2 regions of the Shewanella sp. SW1 genome follow, and region 2 is predicted to be linked to the other one. Evidence: predicted binding sites of a transcription regulator. Region 2 holds the regulator's gene; the other holds the start of a gene.
What was found. The regulator sigma-54, encoded in region 2, starts transcription at its own class of promoters, with help from an activator protein. The targets are predictions, from matches to a motif close to GTTGGCACGNNNNTNGNNT.
Positions count from the first base shown of each region.

Region 1: the regulator sigma-54 is predicted to act here: its motif matches at 6,820-6,838, upstream of L5M71_RS03030 (DUF1328 family protein).

Region 1 is NZ_JAKKSG010000002.1:273,760-289,726, forward strand. It holds gene L5M71_RS03010 (beta-ketoacyl synthase N-terminal-like domain-containing protein) at 1-63, shown strand, start outside; gene pfaD (eicosapentaenoate synthase subunit PfaD) at 182-1,828, shown strand; gene L5M71_RS03020 (KAP family NTPase) at 2,227-3,618, shown strand; gene L5M71_RS03025 (leucine-rich repeat domain-containing protein) at 3,623-6,391, shown strand; gene L5M71_RS03030 (DUF1328 family protein) at 6,920-7,096, shown strand; gene L5M71_RS03035 (hypothetical protein) at 7,120-7,314, shown strand; gene L5M71_RS03040 (diacylglycerol kinase family protein) at 7,459-9,138, shown strand; gene L5M71_RS03045 (hypothetical protein) at 9,189-9,869, opposite strand; gene L5M71_RS03050 (major royal jelly family protein) at 10,061-11,137, opposite strand; gene L5M71_RS03055 (sigma-54 interaction domain-containing protein) at 11,247-12,617, opposite strand; gene L5M71_RS03060 (glutamyl-tRNA reductase) at 12,864-13,319, shown strand; gene L5M71_RS03065 (BON domain-containing protein) at 13,594-14,148, shown strand; gene L5M71_RS03070 (DUF3224 domain-containing protein) at 14,434-14,838, opposite strand; gene L5M71_RS03075 (hypothetical protein) at 14,968-15,744, opposite strand; gene L5M71_RS03080 (polysaccharide deacetylase family protein) at 15,958-15,967, opposite strand, start outside.
Region 2 is NZ_JAKKSG010000015.1:121,597-137,563, reverse strand. It holds gene L5M71_RS14800 (molybdate ABC transporter substrate-binding protein) at 1-56, shown strand, start outside; gene mgtE (magnesium transporter) at 136-1,500, opposite strand; gene L5M71_RS14790 (HPr family phosphocarrier protein) at 1,757-2,032, opposite strand; gene rapZ (RNase adapter RapZ) at 2,019-2,873, opposite strand; gene ptsN (PTS IIA-like nitrogen regulatory protein PtsN) at 2,870-3,313, opposite strand; gene hpf (ribosome hibernation promoting factor) at 3,316-3,603, opposite strand; gene L5M71_RS14770 (RNA polymerase factor sigma-54) at 3,632-5,110, opposite strand; gene lptB (LPS export ABC transporter ATP-binding protein) at 5,218-5,949, opposite strand; gene lptA (lipopolysaccharide transport periplasmic protein LptA) at 5,946-6,500, opposite strand; gene lptC (LPS export ABC transporter periplasmic protein LptC) at 6,487-7,047, opposite strand; gene kdsC (3-deoxy-manno-octulosonate-8-phosphatase KdsC) at 7,044-7,595, opposite strand; gene L5M71_RS14745 (KpsF/GutQ family sugar-phosphate isomerase) at 7,595-8,572, opposite strand; gene mlaF (phospholipid ABC transporter ATP-binding protein MlaF) at 9,216-10,034, shown strand; gene mlaE (lipid asymmetry maintenance ABC transporter permease subunit MlaE) at 10,031-10,816, shown strand; gene mlaD (outer membrane lipid asymmetry maintenance protein MlaD) at 10,873-11,346, shown strand; gene L5M71_RS14725 (phospholipid-binding protein MlaC) at 11,358-12,020, shown strand; gene L5M71_RS14720 (lipid asymmetry maintenance protein MlaB) at 12,017-12,301, shown strand; gene L5M71_RS14715 (BolA family protein) at 12,321-12,578, shown strand; gene murA (UDP-N-acetylglucosamine 1-carboxyvinyltransferase) at 12,588-13,847, shown strand; gene degS (outer membrane-stress sensor serine endopeptidase DegS) at 13,945-15,027, opposite strand; gene degQ (Do family serine endopeptidase DegQ) at 15,143-15,967, opposite strand, start outside.

The DNA of each region.
Region 1 (15,967 bases), on a different contig from region 2:
AGTAAAGATGGCCTGCGAATTTATGAAGTTAAAGATATCGCCATCTGTATTGAAGAAGCTTAATACGCTAAATTCTGTTTATTGAATAACTTAAAAATAATCCTGCCGCTGCGTTGGCTTTTACACCCGAACTTTTTACCCAGGTAATAGCAACGCAGCCGCAATAAAAACGAGACCCAAGATGACTAGCCATACTCTAGATCAATTCAATAGCAATAACGAAAAACTCAGCCCTTGGCCGTGGCAAGTCAACGATGCCGCGCTGAGCTTTGATATCGACTCATTAGGCAAAAAACTCAAAGATTTAAGTCAAGCCTGCTACTTAGTCAATCACAGTGAAAAAGGCTTAGGCATAGCGCAAACGGCTGAAGTGACCACAAGTGACAGCCAAGCGCCATTGGGCTCGCACCCTGTCAGCGCCTTTGCCCCTGCCCTTGGCACCCAAAGTTTAGGCGATAGTAATTTTCGCCGCGTACACGGGGTTAAATACGCTTACTACGCCGGCGCTATGGCAAACGGTATTGCCTCGGAAGAACTGGTTATCGCCCTTGGCCAAGCGGGCATTTTGTGCTCATTTGGCGCGGCGGGGTTAATTCCATCCCGCGTTGAAGCGGCCATTACTCGCATTCAGGCGGCGCTGCCTAATGGTCCTTATGCTTTTAACTTAATTCACAGCCCAAGTGAGCCCGCATTAGAGCGCGGCAGTGTTGAGCTGTTCTTAAAACATAAAGTGCGCACGGTCGAAGCCTCGGCATTTTTAGGTTTAACGCCGCAAATCGTCTATTACCGCGCGGCGGGTTTGAGCCGCGACGAACATGGCGAGATAGTCATTGGCAACAAAGTCATCGCCAAAATCAGCCGTACCGAAGTCGCGACTAAGTTTATGGAGCCTGCGCCAGCTAAAATCCTCCAGCAACTAGTGAGTGACGGCCTTATCAGCCAAGACCAAATGGCGATGGCGCAACTCGTGCCCATGGCGGATGACATCACGGCCGAAGCCGATTCAGGCGGCCATACCGACAATCGCCCACTCGTCACGCTTTTACCGACGATTTTGGCGCTCAAAGATGAAATCCAAGCTAAGTATCAATATAAAACGCCCATCCGTGTGGGCGCAGGCGGCGGCGTCGGTACACCCGATGCAGCATTAGCCACCTTCAACATGGGCGCGGCGTTTATCGTCACAGGTTCAATCAACCAAGCTTGCGTCGAAGCGGGCGCGAGTGAACACACTCGTAAGTTACTCGCCACCACAGAAATGGCCGATGTGACTATGGCGCCTGCAGCCGATATGTTCGAAATGGGCGTGAAATTACAAGTGGTTAAGCGCGGTACTTTGTTCCCAATGCGCGCCAATAAGCTTTATGAAATCTACACCCGTTACGATTCGATTGATGCCATCCCTGCGGACGAGCGTAAAAAACTCGAAGAGCAAGTGTTCCGCTCATCACTCGATGATATTTGGGCTGGCACTGTCGCCCACTTTAACGAGCGCGATCCTAAGCAAATCGAGCGCGCACTGGATAACCCCAAACGTAAGATGGCACTGATTTTCCGCTGGTATTTGGGTCTATCGAGCCGCTGGTCGAACACAGGCGAAGTCGGCCGCGAAATGGATTACCAAATTTGGGCAGGCCCAGCACTGGGTGCATTTAACGCTTGGGCAAAAGGCAGTTATTTAGATGACTATAAAGCCCGTAATGCGGTGGATTTAGCCAAACATTTAATGGTGGGCGCTGCCTATCAAGCACGCATTAACTTGCTGTTATCCCAAGGCGCGAGCATTCCAGTTAGCCTGCAACGCTGGAAGCCACTACAACGCTGCTAGCTCCATTTGAGCAAAGCCTATCGAGCGGGTTGAGGAAAACTTAACCTGCTCTTTTTTTGGGCTCAATTTTTGATTCTATTACGGGTTCAGTTCCGCTCGGCATGGTTGCTTTCAATCAATCGAAATAAATAACACCGAAAGCCGATTGGAGTTCTGTTTCCGCTCGGCACTGCCACTTCAGTGGCACGCCGTAAACCCATCCTTGGGGGCTCAACGGAAAAATCCCTTTTTCCGATGTCCACTGCCGCGACAATGCTCGCCTGCAACTTACGGCATTAACTGTGACCATCCGCATACGGTCAAGCCTGACTAACAAGCCAATAGAATCTAAAGGGAAAACACCGTAAGATACCGATTCGTTAATCGAATTGTATGTACTGCTAGGATATGGATACCGCATGGCTCATCAAAGCTTAAACGACTTGCCAGTCTTAACCGACGACTTCGGCCTTTACACTACTTTTGTTGAAGGTATTGCTGAAGAGATACGTCAAAGTCAGGCACCTAAAACCATCGCTATCACAGGTTATTGGGGCAGCGGCAAGACCAGCGTTTTAGCGCAGTTATACGCACAGTTATTCGGTGTGAATCCACCTTCGATAAAGGGGGAAGCGGTTAATAACCCCAACGGCGTTAACCCGCATTACCAAGGTGTATGGTTCGAAGCGTGGCGCTATCAAAATGAGCCCCAGCCCATCATCGCCCTTATGCATACTATGCGTCAGTCCTTCAGCCAAAAAAGAGACTTTTTCGATAAAGCTGGAAAAATTGCAAGCGTCAGTATGGTCGCAGGTCTTAGCGTGTTTGACGGCGTGATCAAGACTCTCAGTGCAGGAATGGTTTCTGGCCTAGATAAGATCCAATCTATCGGTGATAAATACGAGAAAGATAATCTGCTGAGCCAACTCTCAACCGATCAGATAAACAATGCCCTCAGCACCGCAATAGATCACTTACTGACAGACTTGGCTGATATACCTAACACAGATAGAAAATGTATTATTTTTATCGATGATCTTGATCGCTGCGATGCGGCAACAGCCAAAAAACTGTTGGAGGGAATTAAGGTTCATCTCAACTTAGAAAACTGTATTTTCATTATTGCTATCGACCCTGCACAGTTGGAAGCCAGCTTTAAGCTCGAACACGCTCAACTACGAAATACGGGCAATATAGAAGACGTATCGAATCACGATGCAACAGAGTATCTAGAGAAACTGTGTCAAGACGCCCACAGGTTGCCCATTGCCAGTCAACAGAATATTGCCGACTTTGTAGCGAACAATTTAAACAAAATATTTACACATGAACACGACAAATACAGCGACATTATTGCGGCAATTAAAGCTGAGCTCGAACGACAAAACTACCTGCCAGCCAATCCGCGGCGCCTGAAAATGATCTGTAATCGTTTGGCTGCCTTTATCAGCAAAACCAACGGCGAAGCGCAAACTCAATACCATGCTCAATCCCTGCTGTTTCTCGCCAGTGCTTATGTGAGTTACAGAGAGATTTACGAGATGCTCAGCGTCAGCGCTAAGTCAATTAATGATGTAGCTGAATTTTGTTCATCACGAGTTCAGTCTAAAATACCCGCCTTTAAATATCTCACAAGTTCGAATACCGAGGCGCGCGGCGCATTCGTCCATCCTAATAAAATCACTGAATTTCGCTTCGCCAGTTTGCTAACAGAAATAGAGGCAAATGGTAACTTGCCTGCTTGGGGAGATTACCTGCATAACCTCATCCAATCCTATAACGCCCCCACTCCCGCAGGCGCAGAGGTCTAACAGTATGAAGTATTTCCCTGAATTTGAGCCCTCGGATAAAAGCAAATTTATTGACCTTTACCGTGAAGGATTTGACCGTTATTGCCGCCAATTAGCAGACTATTATGGTTGCCTGAATAATCAAGGCCTAGCTTTATTGGATGATGATGCCGATATAGATCAAGACAGTGCCTTTATCGACGATCTCTTCGTGCTGCCAAGCTTTGGCACAAGTGCCACCAGCGCCGAAAACTTCGATACTGCGCAGCAAACGCTGCAGGCCAAAGACAACATCAGCCTAGCCAAGCTGTTAGCTGCAAAACCACGGCAATTTATATTAGGCGACCCAGGGATAGGCAAAACGACTTTTTTGCATTGGCTGGCAATAAGCCTAGCCCACCATAGAAGTAACTATGTGCAACAGGCCATGGGGCCCTTACTGCCAATTCTTTTAAGGGTGAGGGATTTTCGTGCCTTTCTCACTGTGCCCAATAATACGGAGCAATTTTTCACCAATATAAGGGGCTATTTAGGCTCCCTTGGTGAACTGTTGGATCTAGATAAGCTCACTGAGGCCATGGCCAATGGTCAGGTCTTACTGTTGGTCGACGGATTGGATGAAATCGGCAAACAGGAAATGCTGAATCTGGGGCAAACTCTAGCAACTCTGTTTAGCCAATATCCATCATGCCGATGCATTATGACGGCGCGCGTAGTCGGTTTCGATGCATCCTTGCTTTGGCCCTTTGCCAATATGGACAAAAATCAGCCACTAGATTTACACGCATTGAATGAGGCGGATGAATTTGATATTCAGGTTAAAGATGGACTTAACGCTAAGCTAGCCAATCCAAACAGACTTAAGCGTAAGACTGATGCATCCCAACTACATGACTTTGGGCTCTATTATATCCAGCCACTCAATAATGAGCAGCGACTGCAGTTTAGCCAAAAATGGTGCAAAATCTATGTAAACACTAGCGATGCACAAGCGCAGTTTATCGACGATCTACAGGCCGCTTTTGACGGTAACGATGCGCTCAATAACTTATCGCGCACTCCTGTACTGCTGAATATGATCTGCTTTATTCAACAACGCCGTGGTCGCCTGCCCAATGGTCGGGCAGAACTCTACCAGAAAATCATCGAGACCTATTTGGTTAGCATGGACAGGGCCAGAGGCATAAAAAATAACTTTATCGACAGCGAAGATTTCGACTATACCGACATACGCAACTGGCTGGCGAAACTGGCCTATGCGATGCAGTTAGGCAAGCTGAGTGAATTATTAGGTAACACTGGCGACAACAATGTTCAAATTGAAAACCTCTATTTTGATAATGATATTAGCCGCGTCACCAGCCTTACAGAGAGTGAACTGACAAGATTCTTCGCTAAAGAGCTAGAAGAAGTCTATGAAGATAAAGACAAATGCCAAAAAACCGCCAAAAACTTAATCGATTATATCAAGCGCCGTACTGGCTTTTTGATCGACAGGGGACAGGATGCCGAGCAAGGGCACGAGGCAGTATTTGCCTTCAGTCACTTGTCTTTTCAAGAATACTTTGCCGCCCACTTTATTAGTGGGCAATGGTCACAGTTGAGTGGTAATCAGAAATTGGTCGACTCCCTGACCTTAAGTTGCAATAGCCAAAGCTGGTTCGAATGCTGGCAACTGGTATTTGAAGACTATTCCCAAAACGGCAATAGCCGTCAGCAACACAGCCAATTTATCGACAAGCTGTTTGGTACTGTTGAGCAGCTTGCTGAAAAATTCTCCGACAGAAATGACGTGTTCGGAGATAAGGTGGATCATGCACTGCATCTGCTGAGCAAAATCATCCTCAACCCTGCGGTTAAGCTCTCCCCCAACTACCGTCAACAGCAAGTCACTGAGCTGTGGCGTTATAATTTCCGCCAAGGTAATAAAGGTTCGGCATCCATCTATAGCCTGTGGCCCGAGCTTTGCCGCGATTATGACAACGAAGAGAGTTTGAGCCGCAAAGCGATAGCGGCTGCTTTCAAAGATTATGGCCAAGAGAATGCAGTGAGTCTTAATTTAGGTGGCGTACAATCGGCCGATCTACGGCCGCTCAAACTTTGGTCCAATTTAAGAGAATTAAATATACACCATACCCAAGTGAACACCTTGCTGCCATTGAAAGATTGCAAACAGCTGGAAGTACTTATATTCGATAACACTCAAGTCTCAAACTTAGCTCCGTTAGCCCAGCTTACCGAACTCGAATTCCTTTCTCTCTCAAACACTGCAGTAACTGATTTATCGCCGCTAGCAGGGCTAACAAAACTAACATATTTATATATGCTCAACACCCAAGTCTCCACGCTAACGCCATTGGCGGGACTGCAACAACTAAAGTCTCTAATGCTCCATGGCACTAAAGTGACAGATTTATCCCCCATAGCTAACTTGACTAATATTACCTTTCTTGTATGCAACAAGACTGATATTGCAGACTTGACGCCGCTTAGAAAATTAACTCAGCTAACAGTACTCTCTCTAAATAGAACTCAGGTCTCGGACTTAACCCCGTTGGCTAACATGCCTAAATTAGATATATTAAATATTGCCATCACTGCTGTTTTAGACCTAACCCCATTGAAAAAATTGACTGGGCTAAGAGAACTTAATATATCTCACACTCAAGTGACCGATCTCACGCCTCTGGCAAAACTGCCAAGCTTAGTAGAGGTAGATGCTAGCGGATGTGACCAGCTTGATGCGGCAAGCCTAAAAAACTTACCAAAGTACATCAAAGTACATCTTGATTGACGGAGATAGCTTGCTGATTAATTTCAACATATTGGCAGGTAATGACTCCATCCGATGTGCACGGCTGCACTCGCTCGCATTCAGCACACTCGCATGATGGCTCATCAAAACAGGGAGGTTTTGATGACAGCAATCATTGAGCGCCGCGCGTTTTTAACCACAGTAATTGCTTGGCGTTAAAAAGCCCATAGAGAACAAGCCGACACTGATTAATTAATGAATTGATTCACGAATTAACAGTGTCGGCTTTTATTTGTCTTTACTTATGAACGACATCAGCTCACAGTCTTTGATTCAACGCATTAGGCTGAAACTCTTACCGAAGCTTAGGTAAAAATTGCCTACCCCTCTTTTAATTCACTCACACCATTTTAAATAAAATGATTTAAATTATATTTAAAATCAATTAACTACTTAAAATTTTTAAAGTTGGCATTAAGATCGCAATCAAGTAAGAGCCATTAGCCGTTACCTTACAAGTGACACAAACGGTCATGAGAAGGATTAATACAAGGGCAGGAGGTTATTATGCTAGGTTGGACATTAGTATTTCTAGTTGTTGCCGTGATTGCCGGGTTGTTAGGATTTGCTGGGATTGCTGGCGCAGCGGCGGGAATAGCGAAAATCATTTTCTTCATATTTATTGTGTTATTAGTGATTTCTCTGCTGATCAATGCCCTTAAGGGTAAATCACCGCGACTATAATTTTTTTAGAAAAGGAGATAGATATGAAACCATTTACCCTGATGACAAGTGCAGCATTCGCATTATTACTCGCCCTAGGTTTAACGGCCTGTAGTGATAACAAAGCCGAAGACGCGGGCGAAAAAATCGATGAAGTAATGACTGATACAGGTAACGCCATCGAAGATGCCTGTGAAGAAGTCAAAGAAGGTGTTAAAGCTAAAGATACTAAGTGCTAAACAAACCTCACTTTAGGGTGGCAATAGACTCGTCTACTGCCACCCTTTTGGTTTAGACTCGCTCATTTCTGCATCTCTCATCTCGACATCTATCCATTCAAGTGCAACGATTTTAACCAAGAACAATGGCATTGGAGGACTTGCATGCTAACGAAGATCCACATCAAATATTTGTACACTGCAGGTGCAGTATTGTTAGCCTATTTTGCAGTAACAGACACTTCTCCCCTGCTCACTTTCATTTGTGCATGGACAAGTCTGTCACTGTTTTTAGTCGGTTCCGCCTATTGGTTTAATCTCGCCAGTATTTTTAGAAAACGCCAAGATGGCACTATTCCTTGGTATATTCGTTGGGGTTTTATTCCCTTTTTATTAGGCTGTCGACTCTATAACCACTGGGCCAGAAAATACGATTCAGTACCGCCCATGCAAAGGATTGATGAACATCTGTATCTCGGCTGTAGACTCTTTTCCGCAGATCTGGAAAAGATTAAAGCCAATAAGATCACTGCCATTCTGGATGTCACCGCTGAATTTGATGGCTTAGATTGGTCGCAATTTGAAGATCATATCGAGTATTTAAATATTCCCATCCTCGACCATAGCGTACCGACCAGCGCCCAACTCAATCAAGCTGTTAACTGGCTGCACCGCCAAGTGCGCGCCAATAAACAGGTACTCATTCACTGTGCTATGGGTCGTGGCCGCTCAGTGCTGGTACTCGCCGCTTATTTGGTTTGTAAAGATAAACAACAGTACTTCGCCGAAGTACTGCAACAGATAAAGCAAATCCGCAAAACCGCTGGCTTAAACAAATGGCAATTACGCGCGCTCGATCGCATGCTTAGTCAAGGGAAAATTAACATCCACAAAGTGGCGTGGATTATCGCCAACCCAGTTTCTGGTGGCGGGAAATGGCAAGAATACCGCGAGCAAATCCAAGATGAACTCAAAGCCTATTTTGACCTGACTTTAAAACTCACAACAGCAGACGAAACCGCAAATGTCTTCGCCGAGCAAGCCCGTAATGCAGGCGCTGATATCATTATCGCCTGTGGTGGCGATGGTACTGTGACTGAAGTGGCCTCTCAAATCGTCGATACGGATATCGTCTTAGGCATCATTCCTCTTGGCACAACTAATGCCCTCAGTCATGCCCTCTTTGGTTTAGGCAGTAAGCTTATTCCTATCTCTCAGGCGCTGGATAATATTATTCAAGGGCATTGCCAAGCCATTGATACCGCGCGTTGTAATGAGGCGTTAGTGTTGTTGCTTGTAGGCATAGGGTTTGAGCAACAAATGATTGAATCCGCAAACCGTGAGCGTAAAAATGCTCTCGGCCAGTTTGCCTACCTCGATGGCTTATGGCGCGCAGTGAATGCCGATATCACTTTAACCATCCAGCTCAGCTTAGATGATGCAAAACCCACAACATTGACGACCCATAGCATAATCGTTGCCAATGCCGCACCGTTTACCAGCGTGTTGGCGCAGGGCGATGGCGAACCAAACATGACCGACGGTTTGCTCGACATTACTTGGCTGGATGCTGGCGATGAACCCAAAGAGCAGTTGCTTAGCCTCGCTGAATTAGCGATTGCGGGATGGGTAAAAGAAGGCAATAAGAGTGTGCGAGATCAACAAGCGAGTGCAAGTAAAGTCCATCATGCCCATGCTAAAAAGGTCACTATCAGCAGCCAGCCTAAGTGTAAATATGTGATTGATGGTGAAGTATTTGAGCCAGCGGATCTCACTATTGAAGTCCAGCCAGCATCTCTTAAAGTGTTTGTTCCTTATCAGGAAACCACTGGGCAAGATGAGTGATCGTTGTGGAGGACATCCAGCCTAACTTTTTAGGCTGGATGACTGAGCATTTATAGAACGAACAAAAAATATAAAATATTCAACAAAATAAATATAACCAGCAGAACCAGTACCCGCATGAAATTAAATTCACTACCTTTGGGAAGTGATTTTTGAGTGGTGTTACTAAAATCCTGAAATTTACAATCTATCGCCTGCGCACATTGCTGTAGAACTTGTTGTAATTCCTTTCTATCAGTGCTGTTAGCCAATTTTAGTTGCGCGCCCTTAGGCTGCTGCAATTGTAGATAGGCGAGATAATGCTCAACGATATCTTCTGCTTGGCGATTACGCTCGAACTGGTGCCAATGGGTTGTTTGCAGCAGATAGAGTTGCACGGAGTGAATATCCGAAAAGGCATAGGAACGCCACCGCCACAATCCCATATACCTCCCATTGAATAAACCTTTACCGAGCCACAATTGCTGTTGCTCAGCGTCTAACCAACACTGTTGCTGAACAAACGCAGTCGGTAACACGGGTAACAATAGAAACAGTGTTACCCAGCCGAGAACGAGCTGTAGTATCGGATCGGGTTGTAAATAGGTTGCTCTGGCGCAGAGTAAACCAAGCAGTAATAACCCAGCAGCAAACAGCCATAATAGAGGTCGGTACTGAGTACTCAGAGTTTGAATATAAAATGCATTTTTAGAAGGTTGATTGAGTTTCACTGAACTTGTTCCTTGTTCCAAAAATTATCTCTCCATTCAATATTGACCTGTGCCAGTAACAATAAGAGGCATTGATAGTTTGCATAATCAACACCTAACTCATTTCTAGACGCTTTCGAGTTAAACCAAAAACTCACATCAACGTAAATACCAGTTGCGATATAACTCATACTGCAAATATAAGCTGCAACTTTGCAGTTGCAGCTAAGGTGTTATTGACCCGCAGCAGTATCCTCACCGGTCCAGAGTCGCATGATACGATAAGGCGGTTTGGCTGTTTCGGCTTTTCCATTAAAGGCTTTTGCTTTATGCAATTGATTCACTGAAATATATAACCAGCCTGTTTCACCAAATTGCACACTATCTGGAAAATCCAGTAGTGGAGAACTGACCGCTGTTGTTAGTGTGCCTTTGTTATCTAGCATGGAAATGGCATTGTGGTTCAAATTGGTAAAGTAATGATTACCTTGTTTGGACGTTGCTGCGCCATCTGATACAGGCTTGGCTCCGACTAATTTTACCGTGGCGATAATTTTATCATTATTGCCTGTTTGTAAAGCTGCAGTCGATAACTGATACCAGTGAGTGCCATTCATTGCACCATAATAGAGTGTACTTCCGTCGGCAGATAAACTGATTGGATTGACCGCTACACTGGCGACTTTGCCATTAAACAATGTTGTTTTGTTATCTATGTTCATTACTGCATCCGTTTCGGCCTGCAGCGAGCTATGACCTGAAAAACGTATTGTATGACCATCGTCGATACGCACCGCTAAGAGGCTAGGGTTGGCGATATCAGCTAAATAAATCCAGCCTTTTTGAGAGTCGACAACCAAATCCTGCATAAAGCTGCCTTTAGGCGCGAGAGCTTGTGGTAGGACGATTTGTTTATATAGACTGCCGTCCTTAATGTTGAATCCCCAAATCCTTGTTTGGCCTAATTCTAACCCCATATCTGCGGTCCAGAGGTGTCCAGCCTTGTCCTGAGCAATACCTAATAAGGTATCAAATTGAGCAGTATTGGCTGTCGATGTTTTTTGCAAATCCATTGAAGGCCAAGCTTTATAAGCGTTGGTCTCACGATTAACTTCAATCAATTGCAAACCTGATGGTGTATCAAATGGATGTACTGTGGCAAAAATCCGACCTTGTGCAGTGACGCTGACATTGCCAGGTCGTATTGGCAATTCAGCGACTGTTTCAAGACTTCCTACTGCTGGGGTGGCGTTTACAAAACTACTGGCTGTCAAAGAAAGCCATAATGCTGTTGTTAATAAGTGTTTCATATTCTATCTCCGCTTTTTCTGTTTAAGGGCTGTAGAATAGGAGTTATTATTTACAAAAAAAAGAGTATAAAGTTTAGCTCTGTTTCAATATTAATTTGATAATTAATGTTTATTCAGCAGTCGTTTCACCGGTCTCGACTTGCTGCTCGTACTTGCTAAGCTTGTTGTAGAGGGTTTTAACGCTGATCCCCAATTGTTCGGCGGTATCCGTTTTATTACCCTGAGTGGTTTCTAGTGCTTGATAAATAGCGATTCTCTCTAAATCATCTAAGCGCATGCCTTGGGGGATAACAACTTGTTCACCACCACATAAACCCACTTCATTCGTCTGAGGTAGCTGTAAATGGCTGGGTAAAATATCCTGATCGGCCAGAATATAGGCTCGCTCAATAGCATGTTTTAATTCGCGCACATTACCAGACCAAGGGTACTTAGCAATCATCTGAATACAGTCTTCAGCTAAGCTCTTATTCTGCTTTTCGGCCACGTTACGATAGGCAAGAAAATGCTGCGCAAGCCCAATAATATCCTCGCCACGTTCCCGTAAGGGCGGAACGCGAATGGGAAACTGAGCCAAACGAAAGTACAAATCTTCTCGAAATAGCCCTGCCTCTATCGCCACTCTGGGATCACGGTTAGTCGCTGCCACAATACGTACGTTTGCACGTTGCACTTTGTCGCCACCCACAGGACGATACTCGCTATTTTCCAACACTCTGAGTAACTTCACTTGATGATCAATCGGCATTTCGGTGACTTCATCGAGAAACAAGGTCCCGCCTTCAGCCTGTTCAAATACGCCTTTGTGATCGCGATTCGCCCCCGTAAATGCACCTTTGACATGACCAAACAGCTCACTGTCGACCAATTCTGGGCTTAATGCACCACAGTTAATCGCAATAAAAGGCTCGTTCACCCTAGGGCTGGCAAGATGTATGGTATTAGCAACCAGTTCTTTCCCTACCCCACTTTCCCCAATAATCAGCACATTACTGCCTGTCGCAGAGACGCGACGAATTGTGCGATATAGCTTGTGCATAGGAGCTGATGAACCAACAAGCAAACCGTATTGGTCTAGCTCGCTAGCAAAAGGATGCAGTCGATTAGGCGATGATGCTAAATACTGTGCAAAATCAGCAAAAATTTCGCTGATTAGCGGCATATCGTAAGGTTTGCGAAAGTGGTAACCAGCAAAATGAGACATTAACTGATCAAGATTAGGGTTTGGCTGACCGTCGGAGAGAAAAATAAACTCAATATTTGACATGGCCGCATTATCCAGCAGCACAAGGTAATCTTCACGACTAAGACTGGATAACTCAATAATGGCAACATCGACGTGATTTGCCCCTAGCTGCTCTATCCAAGGTAAGTCATCGACACTGCGTAGCTTATTAAAGTCAGCAGCGCCAGCAAGTTCGATGATTGCTTGCTCGGCGCTAACATCCTGCAAGTGATAAAAAAGTGTCAGTCGAGCCATGCGTATCTACTCCCTGTATGAAAAACTACTGTATGTCAGCCATGAAATTTTAACAACAGCAACGGTAATAGTTGCCGATGTTCTAAGATGATATCTCGATGAACGGAGAATATCAGTCTAAAAATCAGCCTGTTAAAATATCATTAAAAACGAGAACAGAATATGCATGGTAGCTGAACGAAACAAAATCAGTTTACCCAAGCAGTTAAACAATCTATGTCGAACACTGGCATTAGGAGGCCCATAATGAAGTCTAATGTTGTGCAACATCAGACTGATATCCGCGCCGATATCATGTTGATCGATGAAATCATCAAGCTGAATCAAGAAGGACTCACATTTTACAACCAAGCGAGGAGGTATGTCGAAGACTATAATCTTAAACGTGTTTTTTCCGCCAAAGCTAACATCCACCAACGAATGTTAACTCGGTTTGAACAGCTGAGACGTTTGGCTGACGAGCCAATTAATGGCCTAAGTCACACCGTGCACGTCACTTATGCTCAAGCAACAGAATTGCTGCAACAGTGCCAAATTTCGCAGGCTATGACCGCCCTTGTCGACATAGAGCAGCAAGTGCTAATCCAAATAAAACAAGCAGTAAGGCAAGCGCATCAGCCACAACTTGCAAACCAACTTGCAGAGGGTGCCGCTTGGCTGCAAATGAGTTACGACGGTACGGGATCGCTCAATCACCATTAATTCTCTGTCGCTAAGTGAGCCATATTTAACCGACTCCCCCACTTTTACTACAGACATAATACCGCACTGATGAGTGCGGTTTTTTATGCTCGAATGATGGCTCAGCATGCCAGAAAAAATTACATTTTGTCGGTAAAAAAGACCGACCAAAAGGAAAGTGCTAAGGTATAAAAACGCCAGATAAAACAATTAAAACATTAAAAATCATTACCTTAAAAACATTGGCACGATTGGCGCATTATCTAGCTTCGAGAAAACAACGGAGGATATGATTATGAAAACTACAACAGCATCAGTACTAGTGGCTTTACTTGTCGGTTCAATCAGTTTAAATGTGGCTGCCGCCCAAGATTGGAAAGGCGGAACCAAGGATGCGTGGATCGATGGTAAAGCAGAAACCACTTTACTGCTCAACACGAATCTCAATTCCTTCGACATCATTACAGATGTCAAAGATGGTAAAGTGACGTTAACAGGTAAAGTGGAAAGCAGTGTGGATAAAGCCCTCGCCACAGAGCTCATCAAGAGCTTAGATGGGGTGAAAGATGTAGATAACCAACTCACTGTGATGAATGAAAAAGAAGGCACCAGTGAAGTTGTTGCCACCTTAACTGACTCTAAAGTTGCCACAGTCATCAAAACGCGTTTACTGTTTTCAACTGACGTATCCGGCACCCAAATTAATGTGGATGTTGCCAATGGCATAGTCACATTGAAAGGTGAAGTTGCCAGCGATGCAGAACGTCAACTAGCACTGAAAATTGCCGAAAATACCGACGATGTGAAAAAGGTCGTTGATAAAATTAAAGTTGTTAAAAAAGTGTCTTAACTCTCGCGACAACGGCATTTTTTAAATTAAACGTATTTTAAGTAACAGCACACAGATCTAGACTCAAGGTTCGATAGTGCTTTATGAAAAAAGAATCAAAAAAACCAGCCTCAGCTGGTTTTTTTATGCCCATTTTCAGACCCAATCGAAAAGACTTACTCGCTTAAATTAAGAAGGGTGAATTCAGATGACTCGAATGATCATAAAGGAGAAGAGTTACAGAACACTGAGCTAAAACGCAGGCATTACTCAAGCTTCAAAGTCAAACTAAGCTTCAAAGTCAAACTAAGCTTCAAAGCCAAACTGGAATGCATAAAAATGTTGGCCATTCTCAATATTGATGGTCATAGTGCCAGTTAACCCCTGCAACTCCCCCGCCCCAGAATGGGGTACCACTTCTAAGATCAGACGATTTTGTCCATCGGTCATAATGCCAAAATGTTGTAACACAAAACTGCCCTGCTTACCGCACAAGTTGCCAACCACTTGTTCAATGGCCACATAGCCAGCTGAGCCCTTGACTGACGTCATAGCACTGAGCATTTCCCCTTTGCTGCGCCCCTCAAGCTCACCATAAAAGGTTTTATCTAAGCCCATACGTCCTAACGTTACACCACCAATACCAGTAGCATAGGGGCTATCAGGAGTGAGCTTAACATCAAATTTCCCAGTGATTTTGCTAACTTGCATGACACTCTCCTTGTCGAAATCTTATGCTGACCTATTACCTGCTAACGCTTGCTATTGAAGCAAACATCACCCACTGACCGAAAAACAACTTAGCATAAGCCTGCGCAGATCCATAATGGCATTTACACGCTACTTATGTATGCTGGTCTCACTCACTATCATCTCTATGGTTTTGACTATTTCAGGGCTTTCAGACATAGGTTGGTCAGACGCTCTATCGCGATAAGTCACAGCAATTTTGAATGGGGCTTCAAAAGGATAAACAGGTTCAATACTATCAACTTCGATTCGATCGCCAAGCATGACACTGCCTAAGTGTTTCAAGCTATTGTGTTTAAAATCCAGATTAAACAATCCAAGATACCAAAATACGCCTGAACCTTGAGTCGTCACAATAAAGGGCGCCACAAAGGGCATAGTTTGCATTTTAGGATCATCTTGAATCGGTGCGTCACTTTGGGTGTCCGGCTCTAGAGCGGGATCGAAATTTAACGGTGTAATGCGCAAGTAATCGAGTAATGCTCGACCTTTTATCTCACCATCTTGGTAGTCGCCCATAGCAAACTCTGTTTGCTTGATCTTAATAAAATGTGTCAGTGCAACGGACTTGCCGCCCTCAGGCAGCGTTATTTCAACAGGATTGGCGGTATTTAAGCTAAAGAGTTTAAGCATCACTTCCGATGCATTCGCCACAGGCTTTACCTCAAAAGGTGTCACAGTTTCGATCTCATTCGCCTGAGCCTGAGTTTTTTCATGCGCCATGGCCTCATCGTATTGCATCACCTGTCCATCTTCCATCACCATATAAATATCATCATTGGTCATGTTGAAACGGTAAATACCCGCAGCAAGTAAGGCTAATACCACTAAGGTTGCCGCTATGGTTAATTTTACAAACGTACTCATCTTCTCTCCCCAATCGCGCTCGTTATGCGCTACTTTTCTAACACCGATAAACTTCAAATCAATGTCGGAGCAGTATTACAGATACTGAGTTAAAGCGAAGTGGGTAAAGTGTAAAAAATGCCGCTATTTTGAATTTTGTCAGGCTAAGTTCAGCAACATGCCTTTTACTCGACCAATATGATGGGCTGAGTAAATACTCAGCCCAATACATCACTACTTTTCG
Region 2 (15,967 bases):
CGACAAAAGGTCAAGCGATTCTGAGCAGTTATGGTTTTCAACCTCCGGCAAAATAGCCTTTTTTAGCTTTCCAGCGGGATAAAAAACGGCACCTTTGAGGTGCCGTTTTTGTTATTAGCTCAAACTGTTAAAGCGTTAGTTCATCAGGTAGAGCGTCGCTAACCCGAGGAAGGCGAACAGGCCAACCACGTCAGTGACTGTGGTGAGCACCATACCGCCAGCGAGGGCAGGATCGATTTTAAGTCGTTTTAAAATCAATGGAATACTCGCACCTGCAAGCCCTGCTACTGTCATATTGATCAGCATGGCGCTACCAATTAATCCCGCAAGTGCCATATCATCCTTCCATAGCCACACGGCGACAAAGACTAAAATAGACCACATCAAGCCATTGAGAAAACCAATAGATAGCTCTTTACCGATAAGCCAGCGGGCGTTGCTTTGGCCGATATGTCCTAAAGCAATACCGCGGATCACGAGCGCTAAGGTCTGATTACCGGCAACACCGCCCATGCTAGGGACAATCGTCATTAGGATGGCGATAGTGGCAAATTGCTCAATAGTGCCTTCAAACATATTGCTGACCGACGATGCGAGCAGGGCGGCGAATAAGTTTATGGTGAGCCAGAGCGAGCGACGTAGGGTACTTTTTAGTACAGGACCAAAGGTATCTTCATCTCCATCCATCCCCGCCATACCCATCATGGAATGTTCAGCATCTTCGCGGATAACATCGACTACGTCATCGATTGTGATACGCCCGAGCAGCTTACCATCACTGTCGACGACAGGTGCCGATACCCAGTCATTGCGTTCGAATTTCTGCGCGACTTCGCTGTCGGACATGCTCACAGGAATACTTTGAATATTGGGATCCATGATATTGCGAATTGTGGTGCTTGGCGCGCAAGTCAGCAGATCTGCCAGCCTAACACCGCCAAGGACTTTGTCCTGTTTGTCGACCACATATAAGGTATCTGTGGTATCGGGTAGGTTGCCCCTTTGCCGAAGATAGCGCAGCACCACATCGATATTCACATCGGGTCTTAAGGTGACTGTATCTGTGTTCATCAAGCTGCCGGCGGTCTCATCTGGATAAGATAGGGCTTGTTCTACCCTCAGGCGATTTTGTTCCGTCATCGACTGCAGCACTTGTTTGTAAACTGCGTCGGGTAGACTTCGCAGAATATAGGCGAGATCGTCGGTGTCCATGCTTGCTGTCGCTTTCGCGACTCGCTCAGGGCTCATGCTGCGGATAAGTGGGTCTTTGAGTTCTTCACTCAACTCATCGAGTATGTCGCCTATTTGTTCCTGATCGATGAGCTGCCACAATACTTGTCTGGCACTTGGCGGTGATGATTCTAAGATCAGCGCGATATCTGAGGCGGCCATTTTTTGCAGCATATTACGCACGTGTACGAACATGCCGCTGCTAAGCGCTTGGTTTAACTGGTCAAGACTATGTCCGGTGTGATCGTTTTCTGCATTATCTACGGGCATTTGTCCTCCATTGTGCGGCAAATTGGTTTGAGATCTTAGTGTTGGGCTAGGATTTAGCGGTGACTAAGCGTCAGTCGATGACATAGATTAAGACGGCTAAGGTAAGGTTAAGGCCAGCGCCAGCGCAATGACCGCTAGTGTAATCGCCAGTGGCTTGTATCGTCGAGCGACAAATGTTTTGCCATGTGTGAATGGCAAGTTTTTTAAACTAGACATGAAGTGAAACTAACGATGAAGTGCTTAGTGTGAAGTGAAACTAACAGGCTTCGTCAAACTTAGCGTCGATTAAGGCACAAATGGCATCGAGAGCCGGCTCTGCATCTGGGCCTTCGGCGATCAGCTTAATGGTTTTACCCATACCAGTTTCAAGCATCAGTAAGCCAAGTACACTGGCGGCCGATGCTTGTTTATCGCCTTGGATTAAGGTGATGGTCGCATCAAACTCGGAAGCCAGTACCACCAACTTAGTGGCGGCACGGGCATGTAAACCGAGCTTATTACAGATGGTTATCTGACGCTCAAGCTTTGGCATTATTGAGCTCTCGATGACGGGCATAAACTTTATGTTTACCGTTACTAAAGCGTTTTGCCAATTGCTCTGCGACGTAAACCGATCTGTGCTGTCCACCTGTGCAGCCAATGGCCACAGTTAAATAACTGCGATTGTTACGCTCGAGGTGCGGCAGCCAAGTCTCCAGTAAATTTTCGATTTGCCAGATGAACTTATTGACCAGTGGTTGGCGATTTAAGAACTCAGCTACGGGTTCATCTAAACCAGTCAATGGTCGCAGTGCCAACTCCCAGTGGGGATTGGGCAGGAAGCGCACATCGAACATAAAGTCGGCTTCGGTGGGCATTCCGTGCTTAAAGCCAAAGGACTCGAAGTTGATCACGAGTTCTTTATCGACACTACCAAGGAGAATTTGTCTGACTTGGTCGCTTAAATCATAGATATTCAAATTCGACGTATCTATGTAGTGATCGACCAGTTTTGACATAGGCTCGAGCAGTTTTCCCTCCAGCTTTATCGCTTCTTGCAAAGAGACTCGGCTCTTCGACAAAGGATGCAAACGGCGGGTTTCGCTGTAACGCTTGAGCAGAATTTTATCGCTGGAGTTAAGGAAGAAGCTCGTTAACTCAGTATCTGGAGGTAGGCTAGCGAGTTGTTTCACTAAGACCTTATCCTGCTCAGGCATGTTACGCACGTCGACACTGATGGCGACGAGATCGTTACTGCCTTTGAGTTGCTCAAGCAAACTGCCAATCAATGGCAAGGGAAGGTTATCGACACAATAATAGCCGAGATCTTCGAGTACCCTAAGGGCGACAGATTTGCCTGAGCCTGAGCGGCCCGACACTATGACCAGTTTCATCCAGTGATTACCTGATAGAGTTCCGTTTCATCATGCGTCTTGCGTAATTGCTTTAATATTTGCTTGTCGCTCAGCTTTTCGGCCATGCAAGACAAGGTACTTAAGTGCTGCTGACATTGGTCTGCAGGCACCAGTAGTGCAAATAAAATATCAACAGGTTGCTTATCGATAGCATCAAATGCTATCGGCTCTTCACACTTAATTAGTATGGCAATGGGCTGATCTATATCGGCTAGTCGACCATGTGGAATGGCGATGCCGTTACCTATACCTGTGCTCCCCATCTTTTCGCGCGCCACTAGGCTTTCGAATATCTCTTGAGATGAGAGGGTCGGGTACTGGGCAGCGACTAAGTCGCTGATGAGTTCCAGTACCTTTTTCTTGCTGCCCGGAGTGGCGCAGGTAGTGCACTCCGGCCGCAGTATGGTACAAAGTTCCATTATTAGTGTTTTGTTAACTTCTCTTTGTGTTTAATAACCTGACGGTCAAGCTTGTCAATCAGGGCGTCTATAGCGGCATACATGTCAGCATGCTCTGAAGTAGCAAAAACTTCACCACCTATGAGGTTTATTCTCGCTTCAGCAATTTGTTGCATTTTCTCAACATTGAGCACAACGTGCACATTATTGATCTGTTCGAAATGGCGTTCAAGTTTTGAAAACTTTTCTTCTACATATGCACGTAACGATTCGGTAATTTCGACATGGTGTCCACTTAGGTTTATTTGCATAGAAACGTCCTCCGATATCCACTGTAGGTTATAAACTTTTACGCTGATTAGAAGGTGGAATAAGCATAGCCTCTCGGTACTTCGCAATGGTTCTGCGGGCTACGTTGATCCCTTGTTCTGCCAGAAGTTGTGCCATCTTGCTATCGCTTAATGGTTTTTTCTGGTTTTCCGCTGCCACCAGTTTCTTTATAAAGGCTCTGATTGCTGTGGATGAGCACTCACCACCATCGTCAGTACCGACGTGGCTAGAGAAGAAGTATTTTAGTTCAAAAAGTCCCTTAGGGGTATGCATGTATTTTTGAGTTGTGACCCGTGAGATGGTGGACTCATGCATTTCTACCGCTTCGGCAATATCGTTAAGCACCATAGGCTTCATGGCTTCTTCACCGTACTCAAAGAAACCTTGCTGATATTGCACTATGCAATTAGCAACTTTAAGCAAAGTGTCGTTACGGCTTTCTAGACTCTTAATAAACCATTTAGCCTCTTGCAGATGGCCGCGAATAAATTGGCTATCGGCTTGGTTTTTTGTGCTGCGTGCCATAGAAGCATAATGTTGATTTACATTGATTTTGGGCATGCAGTCAGGATTAAGCTCAACGACCCAGCGGCCATTTTTCTTCGACACAGACACATCTGGGATAACGTATTCGTCATTATTGGGCGTGATCAACAAACCTGGGCGAGGATTGAGGGTTTGGATGAGTGCTATACCATCCCTTAATTCATCCTCTTTTAATTTAGTCTTACGCATCAATAACCTAAAGTCTCGGGCGGCGATCAGATCTAAATGATCTTTGATCAGCATACGGGCGTTTTCTAGGTTGGGAGTATCAGCGGCGAAATGCGACAGTTGGATCAACAGGCATTCACTTAAATCGCGGGCGGCAACGCCTATGGGATCAAAATGCTGAATACGCTTGAGTACGGCTTCGACTTCGTCAAGCTCAACTTCAGGATTGCCCATGGCTTCGAGAATTTCTTCAGTGCTTTGGGTGAGATAGCCCTGATCGTCGATGGCATCAATAATGGCGGTGGCAATGGCTAAATCGGTTTCAGAAAACGGCGTGAGGTTTTTTTGCCATTCTAAGTGTTCGTACAAACCTTCACTGGTCTCGCCTTGGAAGGGCATATCGTCTTCACGACTGCCGCCGGGGCCTGAGTTTGGGGAGGCGGTAAACACTTCATCCCATGTGGTGTCCATGGGGAGCTCATCGGGCATGGATTCTTTGGTTAGCGACTCTGCCGTGTCTATGGTGGAGCTGTCTTTTTCTGGTGGCAGAGTGCTAGATTCACTGAAATCCGTATCGGATAGCGTTTGGTTTACAGGGGTTTTAGTGGCGTCGAATTGATCCTCTTCCAGCTCGAGAAGGGGATTAGAATCTAATGCTTGCTGGATCTCTTGCTGCAGTTCTAATGACGACAGTTGCAACAGACGTATGGCCTGTTGTAATTGTGGCGTCATGGTTAACTGTTGACCCAGTTTGAGCTGGAGTGACGCTTTCATGTTACCGCTGATCCCTACGTTATTATTGTTGGATGAGGTCGCTTATTATTATCTTGAGTGAAGCCCAATGGCGGTATAAATTGCCTCCATTGGCTTCGCTCGATTAACTATAGCCTGAATTGTTCACCTAAGTACACTGCCCTAACTTGCTGATTGTCTAAGATCTCTGCTGGAGTTCCTTCGGCAATAAGGTTTCCGTGACTCACAATATAAGCATGTTCACATACATCTAATGTCTCGCGGACATTATGGTCTGTGATCAGTACGCCAAGGCCGCGACTTTTGAGTTGTTCGATAATCTTCTTGATGTCGATAACCGAAATAGGATCGACGCCGGCAAACGGTTCATCGAGCAAAATGAACTTAGGATTAGCGGCTAAAGCCCGCGCAATTTCGACGCGGCGACGTTCGCCACCCGACAATGACATGCCTTGGCTGTCACGGATGTGGGTGATATGAAACTCTTCGAGCAGATGTTCTAGTTCTTCTTCTCGTTCTTCGTTTTTAAGTTCTTTACGAGTTTGCAGTACGGCCATGATGTTGTCATGAACAGTTAGCTTACGAAAGATACTGGCTTCTTGCGGTAAGTAACCTATGCCTTTGCGGGCACGCAGATGCATAGGATCTGCGGTTAAATCATCATCGTCGATAAAGATATGTCCCTTATCGCTCTTCACTAGCCCGACAACCATGTAAAATGTCGTGGTTTTACCTGCACCGTTTGGACCGAGTAGGCCAACGACTTGACCGGTTTTTACCGTCAGACTGACGTCTTTAACCACTTGGCGACTCTTGTAACTTTTCGCCAGATTTTGTGCTCTTAAGGTGATTTGGGTCATTTAGAGTCCTGCTTTTTTACAGGTTTATCCGCCGGAGCGTCTGATTTAGCATCATCTTGATAGTTTTCAGGCTGAATAATAGTGATCACGCGATCGTCACCACTGCCAGTACTCTCGGCCATCAATTTCTGTTGAATCATGTTATAGCGGATTAAATTGCCTGTAACTTGGCTACCTGCTTGATCTAATGACGCCATACCTTTCAGTGTTAAGGTGCGGCTCGCCATATCGTAACGAATTTCTTTCGCGCTCGCCGATGCAGGACGGCCATCGTCTAATATTTGGCTATACGTAGCAGGGTTGCCTGTGGCGACCAAAGTTTTGCTATTTTCACCTTCAGCGGAAAATGCACGCAGTTCATTTGCTTGGATTTTTATTGAGCCTTGGGTAACTTCCACTGGACCAAAGAAGATGATCTGGTTGTTTTTGATATCCGCAGTTTGGCTCACAGCTTTAATTTTGACTTCTTGCTTTAAGTCGCCGACTTTCGCGAAAGCACTCATGCTCATAATTAGCATTAGGCTGGCAAGTAATACGTTATTTTGCTTCATATGTTCCTACTACCTGACTGGTCAATTGCACTTCTTGCGCGTTGAGGTCGGCATAAAGGCCTTGGCCTTGAATATTAAAATCTTTCCCTGTGACGTAAATGGTACGGTCAGAGGTCATTATCATAGTGTTGAGATCGAGTTCCAGATAACTGGTGGACAAGGTCTGAATCGGTTCTTCTGGGCTAATGGCATCGATAATAACATTATTTTCTAATACAACCTTGCCAGTTTCCTTGTTTAGCTTGCCCTGATCTGCCCTGAGCTGCCATTGTGCTTTACCTTGGTCTGGATAAACAAGATAAACAGGTTGAGTAAAGAAAGTTTGATTCGTTGAATCATAATGTTCCATGTGTTTCGCCGTCACACGGCTATTCACTAGTCCTTGCTCATTGAACTCAACACTGCGCAGATCTTCAACGATGAAATCTGGGGTATTTTGATCTTTTACTCTGTTATCGGAATCACCGCTGTGTTTGTTCTGCACTTGCCAGTAAAGCGCTAGTGCGGTTCCAAAAAAAGCGATAATCGCGAGTGTCACACGACTCATATACTCATTCCATGGGCCGAAGTGAATTTATTTTGACTTAGGAGTAACAGATCTGTGAGTTCACGCAGTGCACCGTGGCCACCATTGAGCGTAGTCACAAAATGGGCGTGTTGGCGTATATAGGGGTGGCCGTCAGCAACACTGACCGCTAAACCGACGACATTCATCACGGGGAGATCGACAATATCATCACCGATATAAGCCACTTCTTCTGGGGTGACACCATAAAGTGCGAGCAATGCTTCATAGGGCTCGAACTTATTGTCTACGCCTTGGTAAATATGGGTAACACCAAGGGCTGTCATACGGTTTTCAACGATTTTGGATTGACGTCCTGTGATCACGGCGAGGTTGAAACCGCTGGTGAGGAGTGAGCGCACGCCATAACCGTCACGGGTATGGAAGGCTTTGAGCTCTTCGCCGCTATTGCTCAAGTAAATACGGCCGTCGGAAAACACCCCATCGACGTCACAGATTAACAGTTTAATCTTTTGCGCGCGTTGCCACACATCATCACTGATTGGGCCGTAAAATCCTTGCTGTGGCATTAAATGACTCCTGCTTTTACCATATCGAGCATGTTAAGAGCGCCAATAGGATGGCGATCTTTATCGATAACAATTAATCCGTTGATATTTTTTGAGTCCATCACTTGCAGTGCTTGGGCGGCCAATACATTATCCGTGATCGTGACGCAGTTACGGGTCATCACATCGGCAATGGGCGTCGTGCGTAAATTCACTTCGGCATCAATAACGCGGCGTAAATCACCATCAGTGAAGATACCAACCAGTTTGCGCTGATCATCAATAATCGCCGTCATGCCTAAGCCTTTCTTGGAGATTTCGTACAGGGCTTCTGTGATGCAAATATCGTGGTTGACGAGCGGTAAGTCATCACCGCTGTGCATCACATCGCAGACTTTTAACAGCAACTTACGTCCTAATGCACCGCCGGGATGGGACATAGCAAAATCATCACGGGTAAAGCCTTTCGCTTGCAGCAGCGCAATGGCGATGGCATCGCCCATCACTAAGGTTGCTGTGGTACTTGAGGTGGGTGCTAGTCCAAGTGGGCAAGCCTCTTCTGGGACTTCAATACATAAATGCACTTTAGATAATCGCGCCATATTCGATTCGGGTTTACCCGTTACCGCGATAACGGGCACGCCCATACGTTGGATGACCGGCATTAAGGTGAGGATTTCGCTCGACTCACCGGAATTTGAAATCGCTAAAATCACATCGTTATCGGCCAATACACCCAGATCGCCGTGGCTGGCTTCACCCGGATGCACAAAAAATGCGGGCGTTCCTGTGCTGGCGAGGGTGGCTGAAATCTTATTGCCGATATGGCCCGATTTGCCCATTCCCATGACAATCACTTTGCCTGTGCAGTTGAGGATCAACTCGCAAGCTTCTGCAAATTCAGCCGAATCAACATATTGATAAAGATTGTCTAGGGCTGACTTTTCAATGTCGATAACTTTACAACCCCATTGGCGCAGTTGTGATTTGTCTACCATGTCTATCTCTCTTTTTGCATTGTCTTTGTCGCCCCATTGATGGGATTGGAATAGCACAATTTGGTACGCGATAAAGATGATATGTAATAGGCTTTCTGCCAAGTATTAGTTTGTTTTCAGACAATTTAGCTTATGTCTTACTGTGGTTTATTACCGAAAACAGCAAAACAATTGCGGCAGGCTAGAGCGATTGATCCGACTCGTCAAGTTCAACTGCGTTAGCTATTCACGCACAATAACGTGTTTAGCGGCAGAAGGTCTTGAGCAATATCATCGTCTTTGTCGTTTATTTCAATGGATTTATCCCATATCGCAGCGGGTATTACCCTATGGGATGCCTCTATTGCGCGATTGCGTATCGACTCTCCCCGATAAAAGTGGGCGAAGAGTGAGCTAAGTGCGAACGAATTAGCCAATACTGCCAATTCTGCAACCAGGTTGAAAACATTAAGTAACATTTTACCTGTGCAGAGTGAAAACTTAGGGCGCATTTTCGCTGTAAATGAGGCAAATTGAAAGTATCGCAGGGCGATAGTGTCGATTCGGTTGTAGGTTAAAGCGCAATTACGTACAATTTGCGGCTCTTCGATTGGTCAGTCTCGGAAGACTAGGATCACCTCATTTGCAAATGTCGGAATCAAGCATGACTCAAGAACAAACGCCGTTGGTTGAGATCCGTAATTTGGGGTTTAGCCGCGGTCAGCGTGTGATATATGAAGATATTAGCCTGTCCATTCCAAGGGGCAAGGTGACGGCGATCATGGGGCCGAGCGGCATAGGCAAAACGACCCTGTTGAAATTGATTGGCGGCCAATTAACGCCTGACCATGGACAAGTGTTATTCGACGGTCACGATATCCATGGCGTGAGTCGCAATGAATTATTTAGTCTGCGTAAGCGGATGAGCATGCTGTTTCAAAGTGGCGCGCTGTTTACCGACATTAATGTGTTCGATAACGTGGCGTTTGCGCTGCGTGAACATTCTGGACTGCCTGAAGACATTATTCGCACTATCGTGTTGATGAAACTTGAAGCCGTAGGTTTACGTGGTGCCGCTCAGATGATGCCGAGCGAATTGTCCGGTGGTATGCAACGCCGCGCCGCATTGGCCAGAGCTATCGCGCTTGAACCTGAAATGGTGATGTACGATGAGCCTTTTGCAGGGCAAGACCCAATATCGATGGGTGTGTTAGTAAAGCTTATTCGTGAGTTATCCGATGCGCTGAATCTGACTTCAATTGTGGTGTCCCACGATGTGGATGAAGTGCTTGGCATTGCCGATTATGTATATGTGGTGGCTGACAAAAAAGTCATCGCCCACGGTACCCCTGAAGAATTAAAGTACGCTGATAATCCGCAGCTGAAACAGTTTATTCAAGGTGCTCCGGACGGCCCTGTGCCGTTCCATTATCCGGCAAATGATTACCAGCAAGAATTAATGGCAAAAGGAGTTGGCAAGTGAAGTTAATCGACAGTATTGCCGACTTAGGCCGCAGCGCGATTGAGCTAGTGCTCGGTTTTGGCCGTGCAGGCCTTATGCTGTGGGGCGCGATTTTTCGCTGGCCACGCGTGCGTAAAGGTTTTCCATTATTAGTGCGCCAGATTTATGTGGTCGGTGTGCAATCTATGGTGATTATTTTAGTCTCAGGACTCTTTATCGGCATGGTGCTCGCACTGCAAGGCTACAACATCTTAGTTGGTTTTGGCACCGAAGAAAGCTTAGGTCCTATGGTGGCGCTCAGTTTACTGCGTGAGTTAGGGCCAGTTGTTACCGCGTTATTGTTTGCGGGACGGGCGGGTTCAGCATTAACTGCTGAAATTGGTTTAATGAAAAGCACTGAGCAGCTTTCCAGTTTAGAAATGATGGCGATTGACCCATTAAGGCAGATTATTGCACCGCGCTTTTGGGCTGGAGTGATCAGTATGCCATTGCTGGCGTTGATGTTTACCGCTGTAGGTATTTATGGCGGGCACCTTGTTGGCGTGGAATGGAAAGGGATCGACAGTGGTGCGTTTTGGTCGATTCTGCAGGCGTCTGTCGAATGGCGTCAGGACATAGTTAACTGCTTGATCAAAAGTGGTGTGTTTGCCGTAGTGGTCACTTGGATTGCGTTATATCGCGGTTATCAAGTGATCCCAAATCCGGAAGGCATCAGCCGTGCAACGACCCAGACTGTCGTTCAGTCGAGCCTCGCTGTATTGGCATTGGATTTTTTACTGACAGCCCTGATGTTTGGCCGCTAACGGAACACTGCGGATTTCGACACAGGTTAGATGGATTAACAGAGTGGTAGCTGAACATGTTGACACGAAAAATTGAATTATTAGTGGGTGTGTTTCTTTTAACAGGATTGGCCGCTTTTTTGGTCTTAGTCTTTAACGTCGCCAATATTGAAGTGAAAAGCAGCGATAGCACTTATACCATACAAGCCAATTTTACCAACATTGGTGGTTTGAAGGTGCGTTCGCCAGTCAAGGTTGGCGGTGTTGTCGTTGGCCGAGTGAGCAGCATAGATTTAGACCCAGTTAAGTTAGTGGCTGTGGTCACATTAGTGATGGACAAGCGTTACGATAAATTCCCTGAAACCAGTAGTTTAGCCATTTTGACTTCGGGTTTGTTGGGCGAGCAATTCTTAGGGTTAACACCGGGTTTTGTCGACGATGATGTCAGTATGCTGAAAGACGGCGATAAGATTGACGACACTCGCTCGGCATTAGTGTTGGAGGAGCTGATTGGTCAGTTCTTATATAGTATGGGTTCGAAGGATAAATAGGGGTTACCGCTATGTTTAAAAACTTATCTCGTTTTTTATTGCCGTTAGTGATGGTTTTAGGGGCAACGAGCGCAGTCGCCGCTGATGTGGTTGTCGATACGACAGATCCGTATGCCATGGTGAAAGCCGTTGCCAATAAAACCTTCGATCGTTTTCACAAAGATAAAGCATTAATCGATGCAAATTCAGACCATTTAAAGGTGATTGTTCGTGAAGAACTCATGCCTTATGTCGATTATAAATACGCTTCTTATAAGGTATTAGGCCAATATCTTAAGGATTCAACCGAAGAGCAACGCAATCGTTTCGTCAATGCTTTTGAAGGTTATTTAATCTCTACTTATGCTCAAGCCTTTACTGAATATACTAATCAAAAAGTGGAATTCTCACCTGGGATTGATTTCAGCAAAGAGAAAATGGTCGATGTAAACGTGCAGATCATCGAAGCAGGTCGCCCACCTATTAAACTGTTGTTTAAGGCACGCCGTTTAAAGGATGACTCATGGAAGGCATTTGATTTAGTTGCCGAAGGTGTGAGCTTACTGTCTTCTAAGCAGTCGGAAATCTCTAATCTAATTCGCCAACAGGGTATCGATCCCGTGATTAAGATGCTCGAAGATCGCACAAAAGAGAAAGTGGTCATGAAGGCTAAGTCAGGGAAGTCACAGTCGTGATTGAATTTGTGCAACAGGGGACAGTTTGTCATCTCAAAGGGCGCATAACCCAAGCCGATGTCATTACACTTTGGCCACAGCGGCAACAACTGCTGAATGAGTCAACCCAGATATTGTCTCTGTCTGGGCTCGAATACAGTGATAGCGCTGGCATGGCATTTTTGCTGGCGTTAGTGCGTGAACATCGCAGCCAACTTGTATTGAGTTCTGCTTCAGCACAACTTAAAAAACTAATTGATTTATATGATTTAGATGCCTTCTTTACCGAAGAAGCGCATTGAGAATAGGGTAATAGATTTCATGGAATGCAGCTTAATCGAACAGATTTTACGTGATGCGTTAGGGCTTGAAGAAGTTCACGCTAGCTCGGATGGTAGCCATTATAAAGTGATCGCCGTAGGTGAATGCTTCGATGGTATGAGCCGAGTCAAACAGCAACAAGCCATTTATGCACCGTTGACGGCACACATTGCCAGCGGTGAATTACATGCATTAACGATCAAAACTTTCACGCCGACTCAATGGAAACGCGAAAAAGTTTTCAACATGCCTAGCTAGTGAGGAAAAGTGGATAAACTAACAATTCAGGCAAGTCCCCCGCTTGCCGGTGATGTGATTATTTCGGGTGCTAAAAATGCAGCTTTGCCTATTCTGATGGCGGGTGTATTGGCTGAAACCGATTTTGTGGTTTCTAACGTACCCAATCTGCGTGATGTGAGTACGAGCTGTAAGTTATTACGCTGTCTCGGCGCTGAAGTGACTGAACTCGGTGACGGACAGATCCGCATTTCTACCACTAATCTGAATGAGTTTTGCGCTCCCTATGATCTAGTGAAAACCATGCGTGCTTCTATCTTGATCTTAGGGCCGTTATTGGCTCGTTATGGTACTGCTGATGTGTCATTGCCTGGCGGCTGTGCCATTGGCGCAAGACCAGTGAACTTGCACTTACATGGCCTCGAAATGATGGGCGCCAAGATTGAAGTGAAAGAAGGTTATATCAAGGCCCGTGTTGATGGTCGTCTTAAAGGCGCACATATCTTTATGGACATGGTGAGTGTTGGTGCCACCGAAAACTTACTGATGGCCGCAGCATTGGCCGATGGCGAAACCGTGATTGAAAACGCGGCCCGCGAACCTGAAGTGATTGATCTCGCTAATTGCTTAATTGCCATGGGTGCAAAAATCACTGGTGTAGGCAGTGCGACATTGCGTATTCAAGGGGTTGAGCGTTTACAGGGCTGTAATTACCGAGTTATGCCAGATCGTATCGAAACCGGTTCATTTTTGGTGGCCGCTGCGGTGACCCGTGGTCGCATTCGTTGTTTAAAAGCCGATCCTGCATCACTTGAGTCGGTTATCGCAAAACTTGAAGATGCAGGCGCGACGATTACTACGGGCGAAGATTGGATTGAGCTCGATATGCAGGGTAAACGTCCGAAGGCGGTGAATATCAAGACGGCACCTTATCCTGGTTTCCCAACCGATATGCAGGCGCAGTTTTGTGTGCTCAATGCCTTAGCACAAGGTACGGCAACCATAACTGAGACTATCTTCGAAAATCGTTTTATGCATGTGCCTGAACTTATCCGTATGGGCGCTACCATGGAGCTTGAAGGTAATACCTGCATCATTCAAGGGATTGAATCTTTAAGTGGTGCTCAGGTAATGGCGACGGATTTACGTGCGTCAGCGAGTCTAGTGATTGCGGGCTTAGTGGCCGATGGTAAGACGATTGTCGATCGTATCTATCACTTAGATCGTGGCTATGAGCATATTGAGAATAAGTTTCAAGGTTTAGGCGCACAGGTTGTGCGTATTCAGTGATCTGTTACTGATTTAAGCTAATTTTGAATCATTAAAAAACCAGCTAAATGCTGGTTTTTTGTTTTCTGCCTTTGAGCGCGTAATGCTGAGTGACGTTCTAGTTATCGATCACAACCTTCTCATCGATAATCACAGGTAACTCTTGTTGTTTACCTTGGCGTATCACAGTCATCATCACTTTCTTACCCGGTGTGGTTTCAGCGATACGGTCCATTAGCATCTCAACGCCTGGCACATCTTCACCATCGTATTTAATAATCACATCCCTTGGCATTAGCAGGGCACGGGCCGCAGGGCCATTAGGATCGACACCCGTAACGAGCACACCTTTGAGATCGGGTAGATTAAGGATTTGTGCCACGACAGGATTAATCGGCTCGCCAGAAATTCCCAAAGCGCCACGGATCACTCGACCATTTTTAATCAACTTACCCATAATGCTGTGGGCTAATTTAATCGGGATAGCGAAGTTAATCCCATGGCCGCCACCTTCTTCACCCACTTGGAATGCTGCGGTATTAATACCAATAAGGCTGCCGTTAGTGTCAATGAGTGCGCCACCCGAGTTACCCGCATTAATCGCTGCATCGGTTTGTAGGAAGTCTAAGTAACCTGAACTTAAGCCGTTACGCCCCGTGGCACTGATGATGCCTTGGGTAATGGTCTGACCTAAATTGTAGGGGTTACCAATAGCGAGTACGACATCACCGACTTGAGGCGGACTGTCGAGATTAACGGGGACAATCGGTAAGTTATCGCCTTCAATTTTGAGTACCGATAAATCGGTTTCAGGATCGAAGCCAACCACTTCAGAAGTAAATTTGCGTCCATCTTGCAGGGCGACAACAATCTCATCGGCCTTCTTAATGACATGATAATTAGTGAGAATATAACCTTCTTTACTCATTATCACCCCAGAGCCTAGACCTTGAAGTGAGCCTGAATTAAGCGGCCGATTTTGATCTATGCTGAGGCTATAAATATTGACAACGGCAGGAGCTGCACGGCGTACCGCCTTGGCAAAGGATAGCTCGACTGTGTTGTTGGCACGGGTTTGTAGCAGACTACTGCCGAGGGATTGGTTATCGAAATAACGTGTCACCAATAAAAACATGGCCGCCATGATAAGGCCGAAAAGGGTGGCTTTACCGAGATATAACAGAGTGTCTTTTATAGTCATGGCAGGATGGATCTAGAAAAAGGTGAGTTAGATTAACATGTTTAATCGATGTAAGCATAGGGAACCTAAGCTCCCTATGCTTATCTATGGCAGAAAAAATGGCCTATTTTGTCGATTAACGTAGGACTAAATACAACATGCTCTTATCACGCATTATCTTCAGTGCAACGGCACCTTCTTGATCTTTAAGTTGTGCTTTAAGTGTCTTAAGATCTTTAATCGCAGTACGGTTAATACCGACAATCACATCTCCTTTTTGTAAGCCACTCATGGCCGCGGGTGAGCCTTGTGCGACATCGGTAATTTCAATGCCCTTAGATGAGTTTTCTAAGGACGCACCTTGCAGCATAGGATGCACGGCACCAGCCGCTGTTTCACTGGTTTGGCTCGCTTCACCTAAGGTCACTTTAACTGTTTTCTTATCACCGTCACGGATGAGTCCTAACTCAACGTTAGCACCTGCACCCATAGTGGCGACTTTAGCTCGCAGTTCTTGGAATGACTTAATACCACGGCCATCAACGCTGATGATAATATCACCTGCTTTTATACCGGCCTTCTCTGCGGCACTGCCCTTGGCTACTTCATTCACGAAGCCGCCGTGTTGAGTGTCTAAACCGAAACCTTGGGCGAGTTGGCTATCGAGATCACGTCCCGAAATACCTAATACACCGCGGCGTACTTCTCCGTGTTCGGCAATTTGTGCCACGAGGTTTTTCACCATATTAGCAGGGATGGCAAAGCCAATACCGACGTTACCGCCACCCGGTGCTACGATTGCCGTGTTAATCCCAATTAACTCGCCGTTAAGATTGACGAGTGCGCCACCCGAGTTACCACTGTTAATCGCGGCATCGGTTTGAATAAAGTTTTCCAGCATTTCAATGCCTAAGCCGCTACGGCCTAAAGCACTAACAATGCCCGAGGTGACGGTTTGACC